DNA from 3 places in the Flavonifractor porci genome. Region 3 is predicted to be linked to each of the others. Evidence: riboswitches for the same ligand, from Rfam matches in the RefSeq annotation. Region 3 holds a riboswitch; each other region holds the start of a gene.

Region 1 (9,574 bases), on a different contig from region 3:
CCAGACCCACATTGGCCTGGGCCAGGGCGGGCGCGTCATTGGTACCGTCGCCGGTCATGGCCACGATCTTGCCCTCAGCCTGCTCCTTTTTAATGACGCCGATTTTATCCTCGGGCTTACACTCGGCGATGAAGCCGTCCACGCCGGCCTCCTTGGCGATGGTGGCGGCGGTCAGGGGGTTATCGCCGGTACACATGATGGTCTTGATGCCAATGGCGCGCAGGCGCTCAAACCGCTCCGCCATGCCGGGCTTTACGGTGTCCTTCAGGTAAATGACGCCCAGGATCTTGTTGTTCTCGCAAACCACCAGGGGCGTACCGCCCAGAGAAGAGACTTCCTCCACACGGGTGTGCAGATCGGCAGGGATCTTTCCCCCCTGCTCCTTCACATACTGCTCAATGGCGTCGGAGGCGCCCTTGCGGACATGGGTACCGTCCGGCAGATCCACACCGCTCATACGGGTCTGTGCGGTAAACTCCAGAAAGGAGGAGCCGGGCTGCTCCTCACTGGTGTCGCCCAGGCGGCGGGCCAGTTCCAGCGTGGACTTGCCCTCAGGGGTTTCATCGTGCAGGCTGGTCAGCGCGGCGCAGCGGATCAGATCACCGCGGTTGGCTCCCTCCACAGGGAAGAAGTCGGCGGCCAGACGGTTGCCGAAGGTGATGGTGCCGGTCTTATCCAGAATCATGGTATCCACATCGCCGCAGGCTTCAACCGCCTTACCGGACATGGCGATCACATTAAAGCGGGTCACACGGTCCATACCGGCAATACCGATGGCGGAAAGCAGACCGCCGATGGTGGTGGGAATCAGACAGACCATCAACGCAATCAGCGTAGAGACCGGCAGTTCCACGCCGCTGTAAACGCCGATGGGGTACAGCGTCACAATGACAATGAGGAAGATGATGGTCAAAGAGACCAGCAGAGTATTCAGTGCGATCTCGTTGGGGGTTTTCTTGCGGGAGGCGCCCTCAACCAGGGCGATCATGCGGTCCAGGAAGCTGTTGCCCGGCTCAGAGGTAATGCGGATCTTCAGCCAGTCGGACACCACGGTGGTGCCGCCGGTGACAGAGCAAAAGTCACCGCCGCTCTCACGAACCACAGGGGCGGACTCGCCGGTGATGGCGGACTCATCCACGGAGGCGATGCCCTCAATGACTTCGCCGTCGCCTGGGATGACCTCGCCGGCCATCACCATAACGACGTCGCCCTTTTTCAGCTGGCTGGAAGAAACGATGGTCTTGTTGCCTTCCGCATCCAGCAGATGGGCCTCTGTATCCTTCTGGGTCTTCTTCAGGCTGGCGGCCTGTGCCTTGCCCCGTCCTTCCGCCACAGACTCTGCAAAGTTTGCAAAGAGTACCGTCACCAGCAGGATGATGGATACGATCAGATTATAAGTACGCAGGCTGGTGTCCGTGCCGCCGAACAGGGTAGGAACAAACGTCAGCAGCAGCGTGACCAAAAATCCAATTTCCACGACAAACATGACCGGATTTTTGATCATGTAACGGGGGTCCAGCTTCTTGACGGAACCGATGAGCGCCTGCTTTAAAATCTCGGGGGTCAGCAGCTTCTTGTTTTGCTTCTTACTCATATCTGAAAAATCCTCCTTATCCCCAAATGGTCAGATGCTCGGCAATGGGGCCCAGAGCCAGCGCCGGGAAGAAGGTCAGCGCGGCAAAGATATACACGACAAAGACCAGAATCACCGCGAAGGAGACGGTGTTGGTCTGCAGGGTGCCGGCAGACTCGTTGATATAGTTCTTCTTCATAAGAGAACCTGCAATGGCCAACTGAATCACAATAGACAGATAGCGCCCAAAGAACATGGCCAGGCCGGTAGTAATATTCCAGAAATAAGTGTTGTCCGCCAGGCCTTCAAAACCGGAACCGTTATTGGCTGCGGAGGAGGCGTACTCGTACAGCACCTGACTCAAGCCATGGAAGCCGGGGTTCGTGATACCCGCCAGGCCAGCCTGGGTGGCAACCGCCAGAGCAGAGAACGTCAGGATCAGGAAGGGGTGAATGATGATGCACAGGGCGGTGAGCTTCATCTCACGTCCCTCGATCTTCTTACCCAGATACTCAGGGGTACGGCCCACCATCAGGCCGCAGATAAACACGGCCAGAATGGCGTACAGGATCATATTCATGAGGCCCACGCCCTTGCCGCCAAAGACCACGTTGAGCATCATGTGCAGCAGGGGTACCATGCCGCCCAGAGGTGTCAGGGTATCGTGCATATTGTTGACGGTACCGGTGGTAAAGGAGGTGGTAACGGTGGTGAACAAGGCCGACTGGGCAACACCGAAACGGACCTCCTTGCCCTCCATGCTGCCTGCGGACTGATCCAGTCCAATCTGAGCAAGCAGCGGATTGCCCTGGCTCTCAGACCAGTAGCACAGGCTCAAGCCCACCAGGAACAGGATGCCCATGGCCAGGAAAATGCTCCGGCCCTCACGGCCAAAGATTCTGGCGGTGATACCCTCCCGGCGCTCAGGAAGCGCATTGTCGGGGGCAAGGCACTTTAAATGCTCCTTGCGGCTGTCGCCGACCATCTTACCGAAGGTAATGACGCAGGCGCCGGGCAGCAGCATCATGGCGTACAGTTCAATCAAGTTGGAGAGCATGGTGGGGTTTTCCAGAGGCGTACTGGAGTTGGCGCCCAGGAAGCCGCCGCCGTTGGTGCCCAGGTGCTTGATGATCTCAAGGGCGGCGATGGGGCCCATGGCGATGACCTGATAAGTACCCTCCAGTGTCTTGACCACGATATTGCCGTCAAAGTTCTGGGGCACCCCCTGCCACACCAGCAGCAGGCCGCCCACGACGGAGAAGGGGATGAGAATGCGGGTGGTGATGCGCACCAGATCCACAAAGAAGTTGCCCACGTTGTCCTTGGTTCTGCCCGTCAGCCCGCGGATAAAGGCCACACAGGCGGCGTAGCCGGTGGCTGCAGAGACAAACATCATAAAGATAATGACCAGCATCTGGGACAGATAGCTCAGGCCGCTCTCACCGGAGTAGTGCTGCAGGTTGGTGTTGGTCATAAAGCTGATGATGGTATTGAAGGAAAGGGTAGGCTCCATTCCTTCCACGCCGTTGGGGTTAAAGAACGGCAGACTCTGGAGCCGTAAGATCAGGTACCCGATGCCAATCATCACCGCATTGGTTCCGATCAAAGCCAGAACATACTGCTTCCAGTTCATTCCCTTTGAGGGATTTACTCCGCCGATCTTATAAATCACTCCATCCACCCGGTCAAACACCGGATCGGCAAAGGTATGCTTTCCTGCGGCGATATGATACATATACCGCCCTACCGGAATGACAATTATCAAAAAGATGAGAATTGTCAAAGCCAGTTGTAACATATGAAATTCCTCCTAAACTGTGACCTCGTCTTCAGAATCGATCCGGATGTGCCAGTGCGTACACCAGATAGCCGCCCAGCAGCAGGACAATCATTCCAAGCAGAATCATAGCAGTTCCTCCTAAATGGTTACTCTTGTGCATCAATCTGCTTTTGGCACCACTTCACCAAAAGCCAAACCAGCCCAAACGTTGCCAGCAGGGTCGCCACCATAAGCAGATCTATCATATCGAAGGCTCCTTTCCTGTTCTTGATCAGCAAAACAGAAGGCCACCTGTTTTGCTTACCTAGCATACCGCAGGATGTAATAAGCAGGAATTAAGGAACGTCGAAAGGCATTAACAGAAGATTAATATTGATCCCTTTGGGTCTGGATGGCCGCCCTGTTTCGCTCGTCCTCCAACCGGATACGTTCCTGGCTCAGGCCGCATTCGCTCAGTATGGCAATCATCAGGTTCTTTTCAAACGCATCCGGAATGGAGTATCCAACCATCGGGATTCCCACGATACCCATAACACCATGTGTGCCTCTAACAGACAAAAACAGCCACTTTGAATCCGGCAGTGTATTGGTAGTCGCTCCGGCGTGCTTATTGTTCTTCTGTACCCACTTGGCTACTCCGATCTCTTCCGAACTCAGGCCTGCCAAAACCGTTGCTTCATCGCTCGGTTCGATCCGAAACGCCAATTCCTGTTCCGTGCCATTCACCGCATACACGACCGGGCGGTCAAACAGACGGCTGAGCTGTTCCGCCGTTAGACGCAGGCAGTCCCATTCCGTCCTGCCTTTTTGCAGCTTTTGGCTGCTTTCCAGAAGAAGCTCCGTGTAGTAGCTTTTTTCCGAAGTCAATCGCGCCTGTGCTTTGACCCGACTGGCCAAGGAGCTGGCAATCATGCTGGAGAACAACATAATCAAAAAAGTAACAGGATAACTGGGATCATAGGCCTGAAAAGAATATCTCGGTACGGTGAAAAAGAAATTAAACGCACCAACGCTGAAAAGCGAATTGATGGCGCCGTAAATGTGGCTGCCTGTCCAAACCGCAGTCAGAAGCACCCCTAAAATATAAACGGTTATGATATTGGACTCACTGAATCCGGCATAATAAAATGCAAATCCAACCGCTGTGGAAAGAAGCCATGCCGCCAGCATGATCCCGGTGTCTCTCCAGGAAAATCGCGCTTTCGGCAGATGCAGTTTCCCCAGCGGCCTTTTGTACAGGGGCTGATGGTCCGGGATAATATAGATATCCAGATTCGTCAGCTCAATCAAGCGGTCTGCCAGGCTTTTTTTCCCTGTAATCACGTTTTGTTTGTGGTTGACACGCCCCATAATAATCTTTGTCACACCACTGACCCGGGCATATTCCGCGATCTGCACGGCAGGGTCCGTACCATATACGGTAGAAATCTGTGCCCCCAGCTGCTCTGCCAGACGCAGGTTGCCGCGCAGCCGCTTGATATTCTCGCCCGATAATTCTTTCGTCTCCGGCGTCTGCACAAACAATGCGGTAAAGCCGCTGTGAAAGGCTTCTGCCATTCTGGCGGCCGTGCGGATCACCTTGGCGTTGGATGGCGCAGAAGACAAGCAAATCAGAATATGCTCCCCTGCTTTTGCGCTTTTCCCCTTGCCTTCTTGTAGTGCTGTGCGGTTTAGTTGATCCGCCGTCCGCCGCATGGCAATCTCACGCAGTGCAGCTAAATTCTCAGTGGTAAAAAAGTTCTGGAGAGCCTGCCTGGCCTGACGTTCCCGGTATACTTTTCCCGTCTGAAGCCGCTTTACCAGCTCATCGGGCGCAATATCCACCAGCTCAACCTGATTGGCCCGGTCAAACACATGATCTGGAATCCGCTCATTTACCGCAATCCCCGTAATAGAAGATATCAAGTCGTTCAATGATTCCAGATGCTGTACATTGACCGTGGTATAGACATTGATCCCGGCCTGGAGCAATTCCTCCACATCTTGATAGCGTTTTGTGTGCCGGCATCCCTGGGCATTGTTATGTGCCAATTCATCCACAAGGATGAGCTGTGGTTTCCGCTGCAAGGCCTGATCCAGGTCAAACTCCTTCAGTTTGATCCCTCGATAATCAATCTCCTGACAGGGCAAAACCTCCAGCCCCTCCAACAGCGCTAATGTTTCGGGCCTTGCGTGTCGCTCCACATAGCCCACTACAACATCGATACCCTCTTTTTTCGCCTGGTGAGCCGCCTCCAGCATGGCGTATGTCTTTCCCACACCTGCTGCATATCCAAAAAATATCTTTAATCGCCCTGGAGAATCTCTGCGCTCTGTGTTATATGGAGCATATTCCAGGTCCCTTTCTGTCTGATCCATATACATTCTCCTTTTACCATTTTCTTGGGATAATCTTGTTTTTATCGTATCATGCGTGGTACTATGAAACTATAAACAAAGTGTCTGCCAGATTAAGATGGAATAAAGATCATATTTCAGGCATAAAAAGCCGGACACCAGCATTACCTGGCGTCCGGTTCAACGGGCCATCCACACGCCTACAGGCGGAGCAAAGTCAACGACACTGTCTTTGGACTGGAATTCTCATTCATCCTCCTTTTCATTGAAAGGCATACTCCCAAAACAGCCTGATCAACAGGCTTGATGGGGTAATCACAATGCCCGCGAAATAAAAAGTGCATGAGCCTTATTTCTCTAGTTTTAGGGTGGCATTAAGCAATGGTCCATTTTTCCAACACAACTTATGCAGCCTCTTTATCTGTGCCCTGCGTCGCCCTGGGCAGCGATACGCAAGGCACAGATCAGGAGCAAAACCTGTTTTCGTGCGTCATACACGAGGATGAAAATTAGAATCTGATGTGCAGAAAACCGCAGTATTAAGCGAAAAATCAGCCAAAAAAGCAAAGAAATGGCCGGATATTGGGCTGGCTCAGCACCAGGACGCAGAAGTTCAGCAAGCGACTGATTTCACTTCCCTTTTCCTGCTTTTCAGTACGTCTTTGGACGCTGTTTTACAGAAAATTGGATGGTTTTGGCGCTATGAGTGTTCCAGAAATGTGTTCCGTTTTCTTCTGTAAGGAGCACACAAGGAACAAAATCGTAAGCGAAGACAAAAGCCTAATGAAGCAGGAGATCGTTCCGCAAGGAGCGTATCTCCTGCTTTTTTGTGCTGTGTGGCGTGTGGAGCAGATATCCACACGGAACGCCTTCCCATCACGCTTTGTAGAACGGCAGCGCCTTGCCGGAAATGAGACCTTTCCTCAGGCCGTTCCCCGTTTTGCTGACAACCACACCAAAATGCAGTCTGTCCAGACGCACACATTCTTTCTTCAGCTCCAGGAACTTTAAGATACGAAAGGTGTTATAAACCAACATCAGCGGGACAGGCAGCCTGCCGGACTTCCAACGGCAGAGGGTGCACGGAGTTTTCTGCAAGCTTTTGGCAGTTCACATAGAATCATGCTTGCAATGTACCGTGCAATGCAGTATAATAAATTCTAACAATTAAAATATTGCAGATACGATGAGAAACTTGTTGGAAACAGGTGCTCTTTGTCATAAGCCGGTGGGAATCCGGCGCGGAGGCCGTATTCGTCATGAGACGTCAGCCGGCAGTGATCGTACATCAAGTGGCACCTTTTGGGGAATCGTAGGCTGTTTTGTAAAAGTGCGGTCTTTCCAAAATGGAAAGACCGCACTTTTTATTTTCAATCAAGCTTTTTGTGGCCTTTCAGAAGATGGAGGCTGAACAAGGGAATCGGGTGAGAATCCCGGACGGTAACCGCCGCTGTATGCGTGATGTCCGCTGCTCGTCAACGAAAGTTCGCCATTGGGGACGTACCCTGAGAAGGCAGAGCAGACCGGCGAAGGCAGGAAGATCCTGTCCCAAGCGCAAGTCAGAAGACCTACAAAAAGAGGATACGCCGCGTGCGGGACGCCGCACCCGGTGGCTGCACACACAGAAAAGCGGCTGTGGATTCTAACGATCCACAGCCGCTTTTGCGGAAAAGAGGGAAGATATATGGAGATGAACCGTTCCCGCGACCAGCTGGCAGACCAGAAATCCATGGTAATCGACCTGATTCGGGCCGGATGCTCCTCTCAGGAAGAATCTGAAGCGCAGTACGCCTGTTATTCTATAAATACCCCCCAGGGAAAAGCGCTCTGCGCCGCCTTCTCTGATGATGCGCTGTTGGAGCTGCTGCGGGAAACTGCAAAGGATCTGGGGCACTCACCCGCCCAAGGTGAGGTCCACTGGCTCTTGCGGGAATATCTGCGCAGCCGTTTTCATAACTGGCCGGGCGCGCTGCGGGCAGCGGGCCTGAACCGCGCAGCTGGACGGGGCGGTCTATCTTTTGCCCGGGTGGAGCAAAAGGAGTCCGAAATCCAGGCACTGCTGGCTCAAGTACGAGAAGCCGCAAAGGCGCTGGGACGAATCCCCCATCCATCAGACTTGCCCGAGATCGGTCAGCAGTTAAAAAAGCAATATCAGACCTGGGGTCAGGTGCTGACCGCCGCCGGAGCGGAAGAAGCTGCCGCCGCCGGTCTGCGGAAATTTGACAGTCTGGAAGAAGCGGACAAACAGCGGCTGGCCCAGCTTCTGGTCCTGGCTCAACAACTCAACCGGGCGCCTCTGCGCAGCGAAGTACAAGACGAACTGCGAACAGCGCTTATACAGCGCTTTGGTTCCTGGCGAAATACCCTCTACCAGATCGACCTGGAACCAGTACGGCGGATCACCCCCTTTGTCAACACCCCGCTCCACAGGGGAGAGAGCCGCTCCAGGGCCACCCACCGCGGGGATCTCTATGATTGCCACTACCGGATCCTGCATCTGGATCAAAAGACGGCTGCGGACCTGGCTTTTATCCGGGCCATGGCAGAAAAGCTGGGGCGTCCTCCCCGTCGCCGGGAAGTACCACCGGAGGTCCGCAGGCGATTACAGGAGTCCTGCGGTTCCTGGTCCAACGCCCTATTCCAGTTGGGACTTCAGGCGTGAAGCCTTTACATTGGGAATATCGCGCAGGTATGCTGTGCGTTTCCATCAATCTGACAGCAGAAGAAAGGGAGAACCATGATGAAGAACAAGCGACTCTTATCCGCACTGTTGGGCGCTGTGCTGGCGCTGTCCCTGGCCGCCTGCGGCGGAACTCCTGCGCCTGTTGGCTCAGAGGCGCCTGCCACCGGGGTGGATCAGACTCGAGAAATCGTTTTTGCCGCCTCCAGGGATCAGTGTCCCGGCGAGCAGGACGCCTACTACGCCTCCATGTCCCTGGGGGTGTGGGAACCCCTGATCACCAAGGACGAGCACGGCAAGCCCGCACCTGCTCTGGCCACCGAATGGGAGCACAATGAGGACTCCACCGTATGGACCTTCCACCTGCGGCAGGGCGTGACCTTCTCCAATGGTACCCCCTTCAACGCCGACATCGTGCTGGCCAATTTCGACCGCATGAAGAAGGGCCCCTTTGAATCCTCCTTCTACGGCATGAACATCGACACCATCTACCCTGGCCTGCTGTCTTATGAGAAGACCGACGACTATACCGTGGTACTCACCCTTTCCGAAGGTCAGCCCCTGCTGGACTATACCATGGTCAACTACGGCTCGGCCATCTTTGAACCTGCCTGCTTTGCCCAGGACGGCACCTTTAACGGCTTTCCCATCGGCACCGGTCCCTATGTGGTGACGGAAAACGTGCTGGGCCAGTATTGTATCATTGAGCGCAGCGACAATTACTGGGGCACCCCCGGCATTGCTCAGACCTTCCGCTTTAAAGTCATCCCTGATGCGGAGACCCGCTATACCGCTCTGCGGGCCGGCGAGGTCCAGGGCCTGTGCGACCTGGGCGCCATCTCCCCCGCCCAGGCTGCGGAAATTGCCGACGACCCGGCCTACAATGTGTCTGTGGGCGACTCCGGCATCACCCACTTCCTCAATGTCAACGGCGGCGCCTTCCCCTTCAATGATGTGCGGATGCGGGAGGGGCTGTCTCTGCTGCTGGACCGCCAGACCATCATTGACAGCTTTTATAACGGTTACGGCCTCGCCGCCGGCGGTTTTCTGAGCTACACCTCTGCCTTTTTTGCGGAACAGCCCGTCCGCCACGACCCTGAGAAGGGCGCCCAGCTGATCCGCGAGGTGGTTGGGGACCAGGCGGTGGAGCTGCGCTTCCTGCTGCCCGGCGTGGACGCCAACCGCTACCCCTACCAGGAAGAGG
Region 2 (9,574 bases), on a different contig from region 3:
CGCTCCCCTCGCCCCGGTGACTGTGCCGGGGAACACCCCCTACAAGGACTGGAAGGGGGTCCCCTTCCACCCCGCCGCCGGGGAGGGCTGCATCTCCTGCGGTCTGTGCGCCTCCCGCTGCCCGGTGGGCGCCATTCCGACAGGCAGCCCCAGGGAAACCGACCCGGAGCGGTGCATCACCTGTATGCGCTGCGTCTCCCTCTGCCCCCGTGGGGCCCGGACCATCCCCGCTCCCGCCCTCCAGGCCACTACCGCCATGCTGACAGAAAAGGCAGGCGTCCCCCGTCAGCCGGACTATTTCCTGTAACAGGTATCACTTTTGTGATGGAAAGGCCCCTCTGATGCCGACTGCATCAGAGGGGCCTTTTTCACCAACGCTCAGCCAGCGGAGGCTTTGGTGAAGGTCACGTTGTAGAAGTAGCCAACCCCGTTGCTGGTGTAGCCATCCACATCCCAGTTTTCAAAGGTGATGTACAGGTAGTCGCAGCCCCGGATATTGGTGTGGACAGATATGGGATCGTCGCCCGACTTGATCTCATAGCTGTCAATCAGGTTTTTGGTGCCGTACTGATCCACCGCATAGATGCACAGCTTTGTGGCCAGCTTATCCTCCAGCCTGGACTGCCCGGCCACAAGTTCCCCGTTGAGCTCGGTGTACAGGCCGTCCAGCTTGATGGTGTTGCCCCATTTATAACGGTTAAAGGGCATCTGGGTCTCCCCCAGCAGTTTAAACTGGGCCTCTTTCCCTGTATATGCCACGGATTCGGACGGCTTGTTGTAGACCTTCATATCCTCGGCCCGGACCACCTTGCCCGCGCCGGGCTTTGTGCCGATGTACACGCTCTCGGTCTTGGGGTCCCACTCCACCGGCTTGTCGGTGAGCATCCCGGTAAGGGCCCGGACAGGCAGGTAGGTGGTACCGGCGTAGATCAGGGGTTCCACCTCATTGCCGTTGACGTCGGTAGGCACCTGCAGCTTGCCGTCCACATAGAGGGAGATGCCGCCCATGGAGACGTTGATCTGCCGAAAGGCTGACAGCGCGTGGGCAGGCAGCCCGCTGCCGGCGATCACAGCGGCGACCAGCACGCCCGCGCCAAAACTTCTGATGCTGTTGTGGTTGAACTTTTTCATCTTTGTTTCCTCCTCAAATCATTCCTGGGTTTCCCTTGATGTTTCACCCCGACAGGGGGGCTTTTCTCCCCTTGCATCAGTAAGATACATCAGCCTGTCCTCCGGTTTTATTTTTTACAAAAAATTTTTCCGGCATAAAAAATCCATAAGAAATGCCCTCTGAACAGAGGGCATTTCTTATGGACAATATTGGATGGGCAAGCGGTTCCCCAGCCGGGAGAGCAGCTCGTTGGTGATGGTGCCGCACCGGGCGGCCACCTCCTCCGCCCGGATCTCCTCTCCGCCGTCCCGGCCAATGAGGGTGACCACGTCGCCGGGGCCAATCCGGGGTACGCCGGTCACGTCCACCAGCATCTGGTCCATACACATCCGCCCTGCCATCGGGCAGCGGACGCCCCGGACCAGCACTTCCCCGCCCGCCTGGGCCAGCATCCGGGGCAGGCCGTCGGCATAGCCCATGGTGACCACCGCCAGCTTGGTATCCTCCCTGGCCCGGAAGGCCAAGCCGTACCCGGCCCCCTCTCCGGCGGGCACGGTACGCAGGGCGGCCACCCGGGCCCGCAGGGACAGTGCGGGACGCAGGGCTGCGGAATCTGGCCGGTCCTCCTCCCGGCTGTACACGCCGTACAGGGCGATGCCCGCCCGGGCCCAGGCGCAGGGCTGGGGCGGCAAATTCAGGATGCCGTAGCTGGCCTGGATGTGGACGGCCCCCGGATCCAGACCGGCGGCGGCCATCCGGGCCACAGCCCCGTAGAACCGGTCCAGCTGGACCTGGGTGAAAGCCTGGTCCTCCGGGCTGGCGCTGTCCGACACACACAGGTGGGAAAAGGTGCCGGTAAACTTGAGGTTGGGCAGGACCCGGGTGCGGGCGATGGCCTCATGGTCCTCCGCCGGGATGCCCAGCCGGTGCATCCCGGTGTCCAGAGCCAGGTGGACCTCCAGGGGCGCCCCCACCGCCGACAGAGCTCTGCCGTGGGCCTCGTCGGCCACGCACTGGGTCAGCCCCCACCGGGTCAGTTCCGCCGCCTCCTCCGGCGGGGTGTAGCCCAGTACCAGGATCAGGCCCCCCACGCCCTGCCGCCGTAGGCTGATCCCCTCCGCCAGACAGGCCACCGCGAAGGCCTTCACCCCCTGCTCCTCCAGGCATCGGGCCACCGGCCCGGCCCCGTGGCCGTAGGCGTCCGCCTTGACCACCGCCATCAGCCTACAGCCGGGGCCCATTCGCCCCTGGAGCCAGGCGGCGTTGTGGGCCACGGCTCCCAGATCCACCTCCCGCCAGGCCCGGGCGGTTATTGCTCCCTCGTACTTCATACCCTCTGCTTCCTTTCCAAGATCCGGGGCGGCGGGGCCACCACGGTGCTGCCATCAGGGATGTCCCGACAGACCACCGCCCCCGCGCCGACGCGGACACCTCGCCCCACCCGGATGTCTCCCACCAGCACCGCCCCGGCGCCGATGAGGCAGTCCGGGCCGATCGCCGGGGCCTTTCCGTCCACCTCGCCGATGGTCACATTCTGATAGATCTTGCACCTTGCCCCCACCACCGCGTAGCGGGAAATAAATACCCCGTGGAGGCCGTGGGGGAGGACCGGCGGTGAGTCAAACTCCGCACCCGGTCCCACATAGCCCCCGTGGCGGTGGGCGCTGCGGCACATCAGGTAGGTGCACAGGCTCCGCACCAGCCGGTGCTTGGTTTTCCGCCGCAGCCGGTACAGCCGCCAGAACCAGCCCAGTCCATCCCCTCTGGACCGGGCAACCAGCCTGTCCTTTCCCATGTCCTCACCCCCCTGTGCTCCGCCAGGAGGCGGCCACCACGCCCCCGCAGTTGTCACCGGAGCACAGCAGCCCCTGCTGGCCCGCCAGCCGGAAGGGCTCCCCCACCCCGCCGGGGAGGTAGGTGACGGCGCACTCCCACTCCGCCGCGGCAAAGCGGAAGGGAGCCCCACCGGCTGGATAGTTCCGCAGCTCCTCCAGATACTCCTCCAGGGTCAGGTCCAGCCGGGCCATAATCTCCCCGTGGACCGGCCCCACATAGCGGAAGTGCCAGGGCTCATGGGCGATGCCTGTGACGGTCTCCCGCCCGGCGGGATAGCGCAGCACGAAGCCGTACCGGGGGGCTGCCAGCCGGAAGGCCCGGCACACTCCCTCGTCGGGAAAGTAGGGGCGGATGAAGTCCACGTTCTCCTGCCGCCGGCCCAGGTCGATGGCCAGACCGGTCTGGTGCTCACTGCAACCGGGCATGGCCACATAGCTTTGGGTAAAAGCCAGCCCCTCTTTGGCCAGGGTGTTGTCCCAGATGGCCTGCTGCTCCGCCCGGCTGCGCCAGCCGGACACGGGGAGGATACCCGACGTCCCCCCTACCGCCCGGAGGCAGGCCCTCAGGGCCGCCGCCGCCCGGCGTTCCAGCTGCACCCCGCCCTCCAGCTCCGCCAACTCCGGATTGGCCGGGGCCCGCAGGGGATGGGCGGCGTTGACCAAAATCAGCGGTCCGGTGGAGGTCAGGTCCCGGACCGTCCCCTCCCCCCTCACGGCTCCAGCCCCAGGGCAATGAGGCGGCTCACCAGGGCGGGAAAGTTCAGGCCGATCCCCTTCATCATATTGGGGTAGCGGCTGTGGGCGGTAAAGCCGGGGATGGTGTTGACCTCGTTGAAGTAGATCTCCCCCTCCGGGGTGAGGAACAGGTCCACCCGGGCAAACACCCGACAGTCCAGGGCCTGATAAATGATCCGGGCCGCCTCCTGGATGGCCGCCGCCTGCTCCGGCCGGATGCGGGCGGGACAGTGGATGGCGGAGGTCTTGAGGGTGTACTTCTCCTCGTAGTCAAAGAAGCCCTGGGACAGCTGGATCTCATCCACCAGCCCCACCGTCAGTTCCTCGTTGCCCAGCACGGCGCACCCCACCTCAAAGCCGGGCACCGCCTCCTCCAGTAGGGCCTCCCGGTCGTGCTTCAGTGCCTCCTTTACCGCCTCCACCAGGGCCTCCGGCCCGGTCACCCGGGTGATGCCGAAGGAGGAACCGGCCCGCACCGGCTTGACGAACAGGGGATAGCCCAGGTCCCGGGCCACCCTCTGGAGGTCGGCCTCCCGCCAGTTTCGGTCCACCACCGTCCCCCGGGGAACCTTCACCCCCGCCAGGGCGGCCAGCTTATGGGCCCGGTCCTTGTCCATGCACAGGGCGCTGGCCAGGGTACCGCAGCCGATCACCGGCACCCCCGCCAATTCCAGCAGGCCCTGGAGGGTGCCGTCCTCCCCATTTTTCCCGTGGAGCACCGGGAAGGCCCCGTCAAAATGAAGCCGCGTTCCGGTACCGTCCAGCAGCAGAAGCTCCCCCCGCCCCCGGTCCAGGGAGAGGGTGCAGGGGGTACAGCTTTCCTGCTGCCAGGTATCAGCCTCCATCCGGTCCAGAGGGCCGGTATAGTACAGCCACTGTCCCCAGCGGGTGATGCCCACCAGCAGGGGCGTATAGGCCTCCCGGTCCATATGGCTCACCACGGCATGGGCCGATTGCAGAGAAACGGCATACTCCGTGGAGCAGCCGCCGAAAAGTACCAGAATGGTTTTCATTGTAGATTCCTCCCAACAGGCAAAAACGCCTTGCTTTGATACCGATATGGTACCAAAGCAAGGCGTTTGATGTTTTTGCTTTTTCTTTCCCGCACCCTACAAGTTTCCAAACATTTCTTTCTATTTTCTTACAACAAGGCTCTCATCTCACCTCCCGCCCAGAGCCCCGGCAGCGTCCGAACGCCCTCAGGCAGGGCAAAGGCCAGTCGTCATCCTCCTTGCGGTTCATCCAGGCAAAGATCCTGAGCAGTTTGAAAGCTGCGGCATTTCAGGAAAAAAGTGCATTTTCTTGACAAAAAGCACGACATCCATTAGAATAGGGCCACAATCTATACTACCTTCCAAGTGTCCAGCTTCGGCTGGGTGAAAAGGGAATCGGGTGAAAGTCCCGAGCGATCCGGTCACTGTAAACGGGGAACAAACCGCAGCAGCCATTATCCCGCCCAAACGGGGGACGAGAAGGCGCGGTGCGTGTTGATCCGTAAGCCAGGAAACCTGCTTGGATAGGGGATAGGCATCTTCCGCAGAAAGAGCCCTGTCCAGTGCTGCAGCCCCGGTCAGATCTGGAAGTCCGCTTTCTCTGGAAAGCGGACTTTTTCTCTTTTTTGCGGCTGGCGCATATATCATCACATCAGGAGGAATGTTCTATGAATGGAATCCGCACCGCCGCGTCCCTGCTTGTCGCCTCGGCTTTGGTCCTGTCTCTGGCCGGCTGTTCCGGGGGCACGCCGGCCAGCTCCCCGCCCCCCGCCGGCACAAGTCCCGTCCAAACCGCGGAAACGCCATCGGCGGACGCCCACTACCCGGTCACCATCACCAACTATGACTACGCCGGCCAGCCGGTCACCTACACCTATGAGGCCCCGCCGGAACGGGTGCTGTGCGTCTATCAGGGCTGTATCGAGACCATGATCGCCCTGGGCCTGGAGGATCATGTGCTGGCCTCCTACGGACTGGACAATGAGGTCAAGGAGGAGTGGCAGGCCGGTTTTGCCAACATGAAGTACGACGCTTCCGTTTTCGCCCCCGATCTGGAGACCGTCACCCTGCTGGAACCCGATATGATCTTCTCCTGGGGTTCCTACTTTGGGGACAAAAAACTGGGCGACGTACACAGCTGGAACGAAAAGGGCGTGGCCACCTACATGAACTCCAACACCGTGCCCGGCGGCACCCGCACCCTGGAGCATGAGTACGAGGATATTCTGAACATCGGCAGGATCTTCGGGGCGGAGGATCGGGCCGCAGCCCTGGTGGATGAAATGAAGGGGCAGGTGGAAGCCACCCTGGCCGCCGTGCCGGGACAGCAGCCCCTTCGGGTGGCGGTGGTGGAGCCTGCCGGCGGCAGCATCACCAATTACGGCGCGGACACACTGGCCGGCGATATGGTGCGCGCGCTGGGCGGACAGCTGGCCAAGCCCCAGGGCAGCGACATGGGCAAGGAGGATCTGGTGACCTGTGACCCGGACGTGATCTTTGTGGTCTACATGGCCTATGACGGAGACGACCCCGAGACGGTCAAGGCCGCCCAGCTGGCCGCCATTCAGGACGATCCCGCCTTCGCCAGCCTTTCCGCCGTTCAAAAGGGCCGCGTTCACCTCATCATGCTGGGCGATATGTACGCCAGCGGCCCCCGCACCATTGACGGGCTCAACACCCTGGCCCAGGGGATGTATCCCGGTCTGGAGCTGTAAATGGAGCCCCGGCGGAATGTTCTGGCCCGGCATCCCTGGACCTATCTGGCGGTGTGCGCCGTCCTGCTGGCGGTCCTGCTGGCGTCCCTGCTGGCAGCCGTCAGCCTGGGCACCATGTCCATCCCCCCGGGAGACGTCTACCGGGTGCTGCTGCATGAGCTCTTTGGCCTGGGCGACCCCGCCCGGTGGGGCAGCGGCGGCGTCCATGACGTGGTGTGGTTCATCCGCCTGCCCCGGCTGATCCTGGCCGTGGGCGTGGGAATGGGCCTGGCTGTGTGCGGCGCGGTAATGCAGGCCATTGTCAAAAACCCGCTGGCCGATCCCTATGTGCTGGGGGTATCCTCCGGCGCCTATCTGGGCGCCACCCTGGCCATGCTGCTGGGCGCCGGGGCCTTTTTGGGCGGCAGCGCCATGGGGCTGCTGGGCTGCGCCGGGGCCTTTGCCGTATCTTTGGCGGTCATGGCGCTGGCCAATCTGGGCGGACAGGTCAACGCGGTCAAGCTGCTGCTGGCCGGCGCCGCCATGAGCGCCGTATGCGCCGGTTTTTCCAACCTGTTCATCTATATCCTCAACAATGACCACGCGGCCGCCGCCGTGGTGCAGTGGTCCATGGGCAGTCTGGCCGGCGCGGACTGGGCCGGCAACGCCGTCATTCTCCCGGTGTCGCTGGCGGGCACCCTCTTCTTCTGGAGTCAGTACCGCAGCCTGAACCTGATGCTGCTGGGTGACGAATCGGCCATTACCCTGGGCACCAACCTCCATGGCAGGCGGCTGCTCTATCTGCTGGTGAGCGCCCTGCTGGTGGGCTTTGCGGTATACAAAGCCGGGCTGATCGGCTTTGTGGGCCTGATCATCCCCCATGTGGTGCGGATGCTCTTCGGCACGGATCACAAAAAGCTCATTCCCCTGTGCGCCCTGTCCGGCGCCCTTTTCCTGGTCTGGGCCGACGTGCTCTGCCGGGTGGTGCTGCCGGGCAACGAACTGCCCATCGGTATTCTCACCTCTCTGGTGGGCGCGCCGGTGTTTGCCTACCTCATGGTCAGGAAAACCTACGGATTTGGAGGCGGAGACTGATGGAACTGCATACCCGACAGCTCCAGGCCCGGCTGGGCGGCAGCCAGATCCTCAAGGGCGTGGATATCCAGGCCGGACGCAAAGAGCTGGTGGGCGTGATCGGCCCAAATGGCAGCGGAAAGAGCACCCTGCTGAAATGCCTCTACCGGGTGCTCAGGCCCAGCGGCGGCGCGGTCTGGCTGGACGGCAGGGAGCTGGAACGCTACTCGTTCAAAGAGTCGGCCCGCCGCGTCGCCGTGGTGGCCCAGCACAATTATTATAACTTCGATTTCTCCGTCTACGATGTGGTCATGATGGGCCGGGCTCCCCACAAAGGGGCGCTGGAACGGGACAACCACCGGGATCACCAGCTGGTTCGCAGCGCGCTGGAAACCGTGGGCATGGAGGGCTTTGCCGCCCGTTCCTTCTCCACCCTCTCCGGCGGGGAACAGCAGCGGGTGATCCTGGCCCGGGCACTGGCTCAGGATACCCCCTGCCTCATTCTGGACGAGCCCACCAACCACCTGGATATCAAATTCCAGCTTCAGCTGATGGATATCGTCAAGCAGCTGGATCGGACGGTGGTAGCCGCCATCCACGATCTGAATCTGGCCGCCATGTACTGCGACCGGCTCTATGCCCTGAAGGACGGGGAGATCGTGGGGAGCGGCCCGCCCCAGGCTCTGCTGACGGAGGCCTTTCTCCGCCGGGTCTACGAGGTGGAGGCCCACATCTTCACAGATCCCACCGGCCGGCTTCATATTTCTTACCACAGCCCCTGCCATCCATAGGGCGGGCGGCGTTGATGCGGACATAAAAAGACGTCGGAGCAAAGCAAGCTTTGCTCCGACGTGGCACGCCAGAAGGGAATCGAACCCCCAGCCTCACCCTTAGGAGGGGTGCGCTCTATCCGATTGAGCTACTGGCGCGGATCATACTGTGGGGAAGCATGAAAACTTCCTGCCAGACACTGAGTCATTGTAACCCAATTTTCGGGCGGTGTCAACGCTGAGGGTGGGAAAGATGTGGGTTTTTGTTGGTTTTTTTGCGGAAAGCTGTTGCATGGCCCGCAAGGTATGCAGTATAATTAAGAGTCGAGCTTATCAGAATATTGCATACACCCAGCTGTATGCCTTTTTGCGGGATATCTGCCGGGAAACTCAGGGCTCCGGCGGTCTTGCCAGTATATCGGGAGGAAAGTTTACATGCACAACGAGAAATTACGCAACGTAGCCATCATCGCCCACGTCGACCATGGCAAGACCACCCTGGTGGACGAAATGCTCAAGCAGGGCGGCATCTACCGTGAGAACCAGGCCACGGTGGAGCGGGTCATGGACTCCAACGACCTGGAGCGCGAGCGCGGCATCACCATCCTGGCCAAAAACACCGCCGTCCACTACAAGGACGTGAAGATCAACATCGTGGACACCCCGGGCCACGCCGACTTCGGCGGCGAGGTGGAGCGTATCCTGAAGATGGTCAACGGCGTCATTCTGCTGGTGGACGCCGCCGAAGGCCCCATGCCCCAGACCCGCTTCGTGCTGTCCAAGGCCCTGGAGCTGGGCCACAAGGTCATCGTGGTAGTCAACAAGATCGACCGCCCCGACCAGCGCATTCACGAGGTCATGGACGAGGTGCTGGAGCTGCTGCTGGACCTGAACGCCACCGACGAGCAGTTTGAGTCCCCCACCCTGTTCTGCTCCGGCCGTCAGGGCACCGCCTCCTACTCCCCCGACCAGCCCGGCACCGACCTGGTGCCCCTGTTCGAGACCATCGTCAACTATATCCCCGCCCCCGAGGCCGATGTGGAGGCCCCCTTCCAGATGCTGGTGTCCTCCATCGACTACAACGAGTTCGTGGGCCGGATCGCCATCGGCCGCATCGAGCGGGGCACCGTGAAGCAGAACCAGGAGATCGTGGTGTGCAACTACCACAACTCCGACGAGGCCCCCAAGAAGGCCAAGGCCACCGCTCTGTACCAGTTTGACGGTCTGGGCAAGGTACCCGTCACCGAGGCTGACGCCGGCAATATCATTGCCATGAGCGGCATCGGCGAGATCACCATCGGCGACACCATCTGCGCTCCCGACGCGGTGGAGCCCATCGAGTTCGTCAAGATCTCCGCCCCCA
Region 3 (9,574 bases):
GCGTCCGCCACATGGGCCCGGGGCAGCTCGTAACGGGTATCATCACCGCCCTGGGCCAGCTTGTCCATAGGAGCGCCGCCGGGATAGCCGATCCCCAGCACCCGGGCCACCTTATCAAAGCACTCCCCAGCCGCGTCGTCCCGGGTGGTGCCCAGGATCTCCATGTCGGTGTAGCCCTTTACGTCCACGATCATAGTGTTGCCGCCGGAGACACAGAGGCACACAAAGGGGGGCTCCAGGTCGGGGTGGGCGATGTAATTGGCGGCGATATGGCCCCGGACATGGTGGACCGGGATGATGGGCACATTGAGACCGTAGGCCACCGACTTGGCGAAGTTAACCCCCACCAGCAGGGCGCCGATGAGGCCGGGGGCGTAGGTCACCGCCACGGCGTCGATGTCGCTCCGGGTGACCCCCGCCTGCCGGAGGGCCTGATCGCCCAGACCGGCAATGGCCTCGATGTGCTTGCGGGAGGCGATCTCAGGCACCACGCCGCCGTAAATAGCGTGCATATCCGCCTGGGAGGCGATGGCGTCGGACAGGACGGTGCGGCCGTCCCGCACCACCGCCACGGCGGTCTCGTCGCAGGAGGATTCAATGGCAAGAATATTCATGGTTCATTCCTTCTTTCCGCAGTGAGCCGCCGGAATATGGATCATCCGGCGAAACAGAACAGGGGGCATCTGGCTCTGATACAGCCCCCGGTGGGTCTCCTGGAGGGTCTCTTCGTCCAGTACACAGGACTCTGCCCACACCAGCATGGCATAGCGCACACGGAAAATATCCGCCTGATAAGTCATCAGCCGGAACCCCGCCCGCTGGTAAAAGGCCAACCGGCGGCGGCGCACCCGGTCCTCCTCCGGAGGAAGCCCCGGCTCCGGCGCCTCCGCCTCTGCCAGCAGGGTACACGCCGGTCCATACCGGGCTTTCAGCAGTTCCAGCGCCTGGGTGCCCAATCCCCGGCCCCGTCCCTCAGGACACACAGCCAGATAATCCAGCAGGGCACAGTTACCCTCCGCCGTCCGCCATAAAAAGGCATAGGCCAGCAGCGCATCCCCCTCAAAGACACCCCAGGTATCATAACGCCCAGCCCAGCGGAGGCTGCGGATGGAGGTAAGGGGCCGCCGCTCGCTGCGGGGAAAATCCCGCTTCACATGGACCCGGTAAACCTGTCGCAGCTGGCTGTCGGTGAGCAGACGCAGTTCAGGCATGGTCCCCAAACTCCACCGTCATCAGCAGGGCATCCTCGTGCTCCTCCCGGTAGTAGTTCTTCCGGCGGCCCACCGTCTGAAAGCCCAGCTTTTCATACAGGGCAATGGCAGGAGCATTGCTCTCCCGCACCTCCAGAGTGAGGAAGGCCAGGTGGGCCTGCCCAAACCGGATATAAGCGCCCAGAATAGCCTCTGCCACCCCCTGACGGCGGTAAGCCGGAGCCACCGCAATTTTCTCCAGGGTACCCTCGTCCAGCACGGCCCGCACCTCGCCGTAGCCCAGCACGGTGCCGTCCTCCCCCTCGGCCACCACCAGGGAGATCATATCGTTGTACAGTTCCTGCTCCAGCAGGGCCTCCGACCAGGGATGGGAAAAGCACTCCCGCTCGATGGCCGCCACCTGGCTCAGGTGGGACTTGTCCATGGGGACCAGTTTATAGTTCATGTTGTACTCTCTCCTTCTTTCATCCAGCCCGGTGGGCCGGGCGGCAACTCATCCGGCCCCAGGGGCACCTTCACATCGGTGCGGGCAGGGCCGTAAATAGCCTTATGCAGGGCCATCACCGGGGCCAGATCCGCGGGAATTTCCGGCAGAAAGGTGGTAAACCGCATCCCGCAGGTGGCCATATCGTAGGCGGGCACAAAACCGCACCGCTCATAGAAGGCCAGGCGGCGACGACGGAGCGCATTCTCCACCGGGTCGTCCCCTTCCACTGGCCGCTCCGCCTCGATGAGCAGCATGGACTTCCCCGCCAGCTGCTCCGCCAGCATCCGGACGATCTGACCGCCCAGGCCTCTGTTCCGCCGGACGGCGGTCACCCCCAGATAGTCCAGCAAAATGCAGCTTTTGTCCCCAGGTTCCATCCAAAGGGTGGCGTAGCCCAGCAGGGTGTCACCGTCAAAGAGGCCCCATACCTCATAGCGTCCCCGGTCCATCAGGGCCAGAATATCCCCAAAGGGCTTGCGCTCATTGGGCGGAAATGCCTCGGTCAGTTCCTGTTCATACCAGGGGATCAGCTCCCTGTAGGTCAGTCTCCTCAACTCCACAGCAGGCTCCTTTCAGCCCTTGGCCTCCGCCCAACTCTTCCCGGCATAAGCTTCGGCAATGAGAGGCAGGGCCAGCTGCACCACCTGCTCCATCTCGTTCTCCAGCAGGTTCTTGACCCGCTCGGTCTCCCCCTCGGGGCACTCCACGATGAGTTCGTCGTGGACCTGTAGGATGAGTCTGGCCTCCAGGCCCTCGGCACGCAGCTTGTCCGCCACCCGGATCATGGCCAGCTTGATGATATCGGCGGCGGTACCCTGGATGGGCATATTCAGGGCCACCCGCTCCCCGAAGGAGCGCATATTGAAGTTGGAGGATTTCAGCTCCGGCAGCCACCGCCGGCGGCCCATAAGGGTGGACACATAGCCGTCTGCCTTGGCCTGCTCCACCACCTGGGTCATATAGGCGTGGACGCCGGAATACTTCTCGAAATATTTCTCCATATACTCCTTGGCCTCCGCCCGGGTAACCCCGATATCCTGGGACAGGGAGAAGTCGGAGATGCCGTAGACGATACCGAAGTTCACCGCCTTGGCCCGGCGGCGCATCTCGTGGGTCACTTCATCGGATGACACCCCAAATACCTGGGAGGCGGTGACGGTGTGGATGTCCTCCCCGGAGCGGAAAGCGGATATCATATGCTCGTCCCCGGCGATGTGGGCCAGCAGCCGCAGCTCGATCTGGGAGTAGTCGGCATCCACCAGCATCTTCCCCGCCGGAGCCACGAACATCTTCCGCAGCTCCGCCCCCAGCTCGGTGCGGACGGGGATGTTTTGCAGGTTGGGCTCAGTGGAACTGAGCCGCCCGGTGGCGGTGACGGTATTCTGGAAGGAGGTGTGGATGCGCCCGTCGGCGGCGATCACCTTGGTAAGGCCGTCCACATAGGTGGACTTCAGCTTGGCCAGCTGCCGGTAGTCCAGCACCGCCTCCACGATGGGGTGCTTGTCCCGCAGCTTCTCCAGCACCTCGGCATTGGTGGAGTAGCCTGTCTTGGTCTTTTTCACCGGGGGCAGGCCCAGCTTGTCAAAAAGGATCTTGCCGAACTGCTGGGTGGAGTTGATGTTGAATTTCTCCCCTGCCAGCTCATAGATCAGGGTCTCGTCGGCCTTGATGCGCTCGTCCAGCATCTCGCCAAAGGCGGTGAGGGCCCCCCGGTCCACCAGCACTCCGGCGTGCTCCATCCCGGCCAGCACCGGACACAGAGGAAGCTCCACCTCGTAATAGAGCTTGTCCATGCCCAGTTCGTGCAAACGGGCGGCCATGGGGTCCTTCAGCGCGTCGATGAGGGCACAGTGGGACAGCATGACGCCCAGGGCCTTGGTGGAATCCCCCAGAGGGCTGAAGGCATCCTTGGCCAGGTAGGTGTCCTTGGCCTTGAGAAATTCGTGGTTGAACCACCGCATACCCAGAGTCTCCAGTTCGTAACTGCCGTCGGTTGGGGCCAGCAGATAGGCAGCGATGGCGGTATCAAAGACGAATCCGCCCCCCTCGATGCCCTCATCCAGCAGCCGGGACAGCAGGGTTTTCACGTCGTGGGCGTTCTTCTTGATATCGGGGGCGAAGAGGCCCTTCAGGACCTCGTTGTACCCCTCCAGCTGATCGGCCCTGAGGATGGCGGCGCGACTGTCCCGTTCGCTCTCCCAGTGCTCCACCACCACCACGTCCAGGGAGGGCAGGGCCAGCACATCCACACTGTCCTGCTGCCGCCAGATGGCCAGCAGTTCCTCCGCCCGGGCGCGGTCGGTGACCTCCTCGCTGGTGCAGGTGCCGGTAAATTCCTCCTCCTGCTGTACCTCCCCCTGGGGGGCGCTGAGGCCCAGCTTGTCGATGAGTTTATTGAACTCCAGTTTGAGGAACAGCTCATAGAGGACAGGGGCATTGGGCTCCTTCCGCAGGTTAGCCTCCGGGGTAAAGTCAATAGGTGCGTCACAGTGGATGAGGGCCAGGTCATAGGACATTTTGGCCTGATCCACTCCCTCGGCCAGCTTCTTGAGCACGGCAGGCTTGGCCTCCACGCTGTCCAGATCCTGATAAATGGTTTCCACGCTGTGGTAGCGCTGGATCAGATCCATAGCGGTCTTTTCCCCAATGCCCTTGACGCCGGGGATGTTGTCGCTGGTATCCCCCATCAGGGCCTTCAGGTCCACCATGTGGATGGGATCGAAACCATAGGCCTCCCGGAAGGCCTCGGGGGTCATCTCCTTGGTGGTGGTCTGACCCATGCGGGTGGACACCAGCTTCACCCGGGTGGTGTCGGTGACCAGCTGGAGGGAGTCCTTGTCGCCGGTGACGATGACGGTGTCCCACCCGGCGGCTGTGTCCTTCATGGAGATGGTACCGATGAGATCGTCGGCTTCCCAGCCGTCCAGCTCGTAACGGGGAATATTCATGGCCTCCAGCACCTGCTTCAGGATGGGCAGCTGGGCAGCCAGTTCCTCGGGCATTCCCTTCCGCTGGGCCTTGTAGCCCTCATAGGCCAGATGGCGAAAGGTGGGGGCCTTCCGGTCAAAGGTGACGCACAATGCCTCAGGCTGCTCCTCGTCAATCAGCTTGAGCAGGATGTTCACAAAGCCATACACGGCATTGGTGGGGGTACCGTCCTTGGTGGTGAGCAGCCGGATGCCGTAAAAGGCCCGGTTGATGATGGAATTGCCGTCAATGACCATGAGCTTCATGAAAGGACCTCCTGCCGTCCGGTTTCTGCCGGACATAAAATCTCAGGTTATAGTATACCAGCTTTCTCCGCCCCATACAAGAGAAAAGCCCGCCGGCCCCCATTGGGGACCAGCGAGCTTTTGCCCTCTTTATTTCCGTTGATTATAGAGGCAGTGGAAAAATTCCCGCCGCCAGCTCCAGGTCCTCTCCGCCGGGTCCAGCCACAGGGTCACGTTGGCGCCCGGCGGCAGCGTCAGCCTCAGCCGACAGACACACCGGCAGTTCCGGTCCAACCCCAGCAAATACCGCCCCGGCGGAAGAAAGCCGAACAGGCTCTCCCCTACCGCGGGCCGGCTCCAGCTGCTGCACCCCTTCCAGGGACAAAGGGTCAGCCAGTCGCCGGAACAAAGGGGCCGCACCAGCACCCGTACCGCGCAGAGTGTATACCCCGCACTCAGGCAGAAATTATCCTCCCGCTCCTCCTTGTTTTGCAGGCAGAACGGGGTCCCCCCAATTACCGCTCCAGCTTGGCCTTGACCAGGTACTGACCGCCGGTAACGCCGCCAAAGAGGTATTTCCCCTCGGCATTGGTCTTGGTGGTGGCGATCAGAGTCTCCACCGCAGCGGAACCGATTCCGGTCACCTGATACAAACCCACGAAACATCCGGCTACAGCCGCGCCCTTCTGATCCCGAATGATGCCGCTCACCGTACCGCTGTAAGTGCGGGTGTCCACTGTCAGGGACATGGTCACGTTGGCAATGGACCCGCCGGTAATGGTGACCGTCATGGGCGCCGAAGTCAGGTAGCCCTCAGCCGAAGCCAGCACAGTATAGGTGCCGTCAGCCACATCGTAGAACAGGAACTCACCGTCATCCGCCGAATAGGTGGTGGCTACCACAGTATCAGAACTGTCTTTCAGGGTCAGTTTGGCTCCGGCCAGCGGGGTAACAACGGAACCCTCCGTGGTGGTCAGCACACCCGCAATGGTGCCCAGAGCCAGTGTAGGCTCGGCAATACAGGTCAATGCGATCTGGGTGGTAGAACTGTTGGTCAGCGAGATCCCCCGAGGCACGCTGAGCAGATAACCATTTTTGACCGCACTGATGGTGTAAGTGCCCGCCGGAACATTGTTAAGGGTATAGTTTCCGGCCGCATCAGTCAGGGTATGCTGGAAAGGTGCTCCGGTGCTGTCAAACAGCTTGACGGTGGCATCGGCCAGCGGGTCTGTGCCGTCGGTCACTGTGCCATATACGGTGGCGGAACCACCCGATACCGGAGGCAGCTCCAGATTGATGTCCGCCTCCTGGATGCCTTGCAGCGTAAAGCTGGCGCTGTACTCCAGGCCGAGAAGGTCCTGCTTGATATCCGCCATAACATATCCTCCTGTATGATGGTCTGATCCAATCAGTTTGTGCGCTGCCGGGCAGCACACATCCCATACTATCCAGGAGCAGGCGGAATGGTTCCCACGCTAGGCACGGGTCTGACTTTCGTCTCGTCCATCGGCCTGAGCCCAATAGCGCCGCATATGCCGGCGCACCGATTTACTCAGCGCCGGGATACCCAGCAGCTCCAGCCCGGTCTGCCAGGTACAGCCCGCCTGCCCAAACAGTGCATCCAGTTCCCGGGGCAGTTCCTCCCGGCTGGGAGGCTGACCTGCTTTCTGCACCGCCGCGCAGTACTTCCCCAGTTCCCGCCGGGCGTCCTCATCCAGGCATATCCCCCGGGACGCGCACCGCTCCAGGAAGGGCAGAATATCCACCCGTTCGGGCCAGTCCGCCGGCCACATCCGCTCTGCCGCCTGTTGACGGCTCCGGCCCCGGGCCCGCCAACAGGCATGATGGAGGGAGCCAAAGCGCTTTTCCAGATACCAGCGGTAGACGCACAGCAGCCGCTCCGGACGGGGCGAGCCATTTCGCCCCTCCATGGTCTCCACCAGCGGCGCCAGTAATTCTTCATCGGAAAAGCTGGTATACACCTGTCTGCCAATAGGACATTCCGGAGAAAAATAGAGGGTCAGATCTCCATCCAGCTGCTGAGACAATCCAGGCGTATCAGTCATCTCCTCCTCCAGTTCCATCAGCCATTGACGGTATCCGTTCAATTCCCGCTGGGATAATCTACTCTTTCTAATCTGTTCCATGGCCTTGTTACCTCCCTGCCACTGCAAATGGATTTCGGCGGGGATGTCTCTGGCCCAGGCCGCGGCAAAAGAAAAGAGTTTCCCGGACGGGAAACTCTTTTTCATCGGCTCAAATGCCTGTGCTGCTATCACGCGCCGTTTCCCCGCCGAACACGCGCGTTCTCTGCGCGGCTGGCTGGTCTCCTGGCTTGGATTCCACCTTACGCCCGTCTTCCCATCCGTGCACCGGACAGTGACCTTATGAGCGCTCGTCATCCTTACAGTAGAGAGGGCTGCTGCGGACTTGCACCGCATTCCCATTGAAAGCTCCGCCCATGAGGGCGGACAGCTACCAACCGCTGATTGGATTCAGTTGTTAGTCCTATTATATCATCTCTGGCCGAAAATACAATGCCTACTTTGGTCACATCCCACCGTAGGGTCCGTTCCAGCTACCGGGCTGGGGCTGTTGAGGAAAGGCCCCATACACCACCCAGTTATAAAAATTGGCATTGGCCGCCCCCATATAGGGACCGATCCACAGGCTCAGAATACCCAAGGTGAAGGGAGACAAAATCAGCCATCCCAGAAAGGACAGGTCCTGTACAAACAGTTCCATGATATTGCCCCGCATGGCGCTGCGGCTATGGCCAATGGCCTCCAGGGCACCCATCTCCGGGTGGTCTAGAAGAAAATAGACCGCCAGCCGGTAACGATAGGATATGGCAACCATCCAAACCAGCATGATCAAAGCGCCGATAAGGATCAGGGTGACGCTGTGTGTCAGATAGGCCAGGAACACAAAGCCCGCATAGACCGCCATGCCGATAAGTCCCCACAGGAACACAAACAAAGCGGACAGGAAATTCACAGCCAGCGCCCGGCCCATGGTGTAAAAGCCGTCCAGCAGATTGCGGTAGCTGGGGCCCTCCCGCCGGGCCAGCCGCAGGCAATAGGAGGTATATCCGTAATCCATGACCCAACGATACAGTGCCAGCAGCAGTTCCATCACCAGAATCACCGTGATCCGCTGGGGGGTAAAGATGGCGGTCAGAATCTCTTCCACCTCATAATTGGTTTCCGTCAGATAAAAATAGGCGGCCTGAAAAGGCTCGGCCACAAAATTCAGCACCACACTGCCCAATACGCCGGTCAGCAGCACATACACCAGCGTTACCAGCATAGGGTGGGGATAGGCTCCCCGCATGGCGTCCCGGGCCAGCCACTTGGACTGAGGACGGTTATATCCCATGGTATTCCCTCACAATCACTTTCATATTGTCGAGGAAATGATACCACATCATGTTTCCGATTGCAACCCGGGCAGCACCACCGTAAAGGTCACGCCTCCCGTACGGTTGACCGCCCAGCAGCGGCCTCCGTGGGCCTCCACTACTGCCCGGACAATGGCCAGGCCCAGGCCGGTACCTCCGTCCGCCCGGCCGCGGCCCGCATCTTCCCGATAGAAGGGCTCAAACAGGCGGTCCAGATGTTTTTGCGGAATAGGCGCGCCGTCATTATCCACCGTCAGCGTGATCCGCCGTCTCTTTTGGGCCAGGGCAATGGTCACCGCGCCGCCGGGGGTACAGTGGCGCATGGCATTGTCCGCCAGATTGTCCACCACTTCCTCCAGCCTCAGCCGGTCCCCCAGCATGGACGCCGGGGTCAGTTGGGTACGCAGTTCGATCCCCTTTTCCTCCGCCAGCAGGGACAGTCGGGCAGCCCCGTTCGCCACCAGGGCGGCCAGATCCAGCGGCTCCCGCTCCACCCTGCCGCCGCTCTCCAGCCGGGCCAGGTCCATCAGGTTCCCCACCAGGGCCGCCATCCGGTCGCTCTCGGCCACCACGGTGTCCAGGTACTGGTCCCGTTTGGCGGGGTCAATATCCTCCCGCAGGGCCTCGGCGTGGGTACGCAGCACCGCCAGCGGGGTCTTGAGTTCATGGGCCGCCGCTCGGGTAAAGGCCCGTTCCCGCCGGATGGCCCGGGTCTCCAGCCAGGCGGTGAACAGCGCCAGGGCCACCGCCGCCCCCAGGGTAATCAGAGCAAGGGGGACCATGCCGTAGAAATAATAGCCTTCGGGTAGCTGATAGGTGATGGCCAGGTCCATCTCTCCACAAGTACTCATGGTGGTCACACCATCCCCCAGCACCATGGCACTTCCCTGATGCTCCTCCCAGAACACCTCCAGCTGGTCCAATTTCTCCTCCATGGCCCGGTATGCCTCCAGCCGTTTTTCCGGCCTGCCCGCCCCCACCAGGGCGGCATAGATTTCCACGTCAAGAGCATGATACTCCGTCAGCTCCTTGCCCCGGAAAAAGTCGCTTTCCGACTCCATCAGGGTGACAGGGCCATCGGCAAAGTTCAGTACCACCTTTTGGGGATAGAGCACTGTCCCGTCCTGCCAGCCGGTAATGTCCGCACCGTCAAAGCTATCCCGCTCCGGGTTGCCGTAGGATTCCGACCCGGTGAGCCAGGGGTGCTCCTCCAGGATGCGGGCCGCCGCCACCTGCTTCTCGTCCGTCATCACCGGGTCAAAGA

Evidence for each region. A riboswitch is a leader RNA that binds a small molecule or an ion and turns the genes downstream of it on or off. The one in region 3 is predicted to bind cobalamin.
Region 1: linked by a shared signal. The riboswitch ahead of WHJ28_RS12700 (homing endonuclease associated repeat-containing protein) and the one ahead of WHJ28_RS14905 (hypothetical protein) in region 3 are both predicted to bind cobalamin.
Region 2: linked by a shared signal. The riboswitch ahead of WHJ28_RS07425 (ABC transporter substrate-binding protein) and the one ahead of WHJ28_RS14905 (hypothetical protein) in region 3 are both predicted to bind cobalamin.

What each region holds. Positions count from the first base shown of each region.
Region 1 covers NZ_JBBHLB010000015.1:55,390-64,963, forward strand. The annotation lists gene kdpB (potassium-transporting ATPase subunit KdpB) at 1-1,594, opposite strand, end outside; gene WHJ28_RS12685 (potassium-transporting ATPase subunit KdpA) at 1,611-3,371, opposite strand; gene kdpF (K(+)-transporting ATPase subunit F) at 3,403-3,513, opposite strand; gene WHJ28_RS12690 (hypothetical protein) at 3,500-3,631, opposite strand; gene WHJ28_RS12695 (DUF4118 domain-containing protein) at 3,720-5,711, opposite strand; cobalamin riboswitch at 7,057-7,280, shown strand; gene WHJ28_RS12700 (homing endonuclease associated repeat-containing protein) at 7,375-8,352, shown strand; gene WHJ28_RS12705 (ABC transporter substrate-binding protein) at 8,431-9,574, shown strand, end outside.
Region 2 covers NZ_JBBHLB010000006.1:128,399-137,972, forward strand. The annotation lists gene WHJ28_RS07395 (4Fe-4S binding protein) at 1-307, shown strand, start outside; gene WHJ28_RS07400 (stalk domain-containing protein) at 379-1,131, opposite strand; gene vanT (serine racemase VanT catalytic subunit) at 1,309-2,442, opposite strand; gene WHJ28_RS07410 (LbetaH domain-containing protein) at 2,439-2,906, opposite strand; gene WHJ28_RS07415 (D-alanyl-D-alanine carboxypeptidase family protein) at 2,911-3,660, opposite strand; gene vanG (D-alanine--D-serine ligase VanG) at 3,657-4,694, opposite strand; cobalamin riboswitch at 5,021-5,211, shown strand; gene WHJ28_RS07425 (ABC transporter substrate-binding protein) at 5,342-6,388, shown strand; gene WHJ28_RS07430 (FecCD family ABC transporter permease) at 6,389-7,462, shown strand; gene WHJ28_RS07435 (ABC transporter ATP-binding protein) at 7,462-8,232, shown strand; tRNA gene WHJ28_RS07440 (tRNA-Arg) at 8,294-8,370, opposite strand; gene typA (translational GTPase TypA) at 8,647-9,574, shown strand, end outside.
Region 3 covers NZ_JBBHLB010000022.1:6,288-15,861, forward strand. The annotation lists gene tsaD (tRNA (adenosine(37)-N6)-threonylcarbamoyltransferase complex transferase subunit TsaD) at 1-614, opposite strand, end outside; gene WHJ28_RS14875 (GNAT family N-acetyltransferase) at 618-1,211, opposite strand; gene rimI (ribosomal protein S18-alanine N-acetyltransferase) at 1,204-1,656, opposite strand; gene WHJ28_RS14885 (GNAT family N-acetyltransferase) at 1,653-2,258, opposite strand; gene polA (DNA polymerase I) at 2,271-4,931, opposite strand; gene WHJ28_RS14895 (hypothetical protein) at 5,061-5,336, opposite strand; gene WHJ28_RS14900 (MSCRAMM family protein) at 5,426-6,286, opposite strand; gene WHJ28_RS14905 (hypothetical protein) at 6,386-7,057, opposite strand; cobalamin riboswitch at 7,214-7,408, opposite strand; gene WHJ28_RS14910 (DUF975 family protein) at 7,461-8,288, opposite strand; gene WHJ28_RS14915 (sensor histidine kinase) at 8,337-9,574, opposite strand, start outside.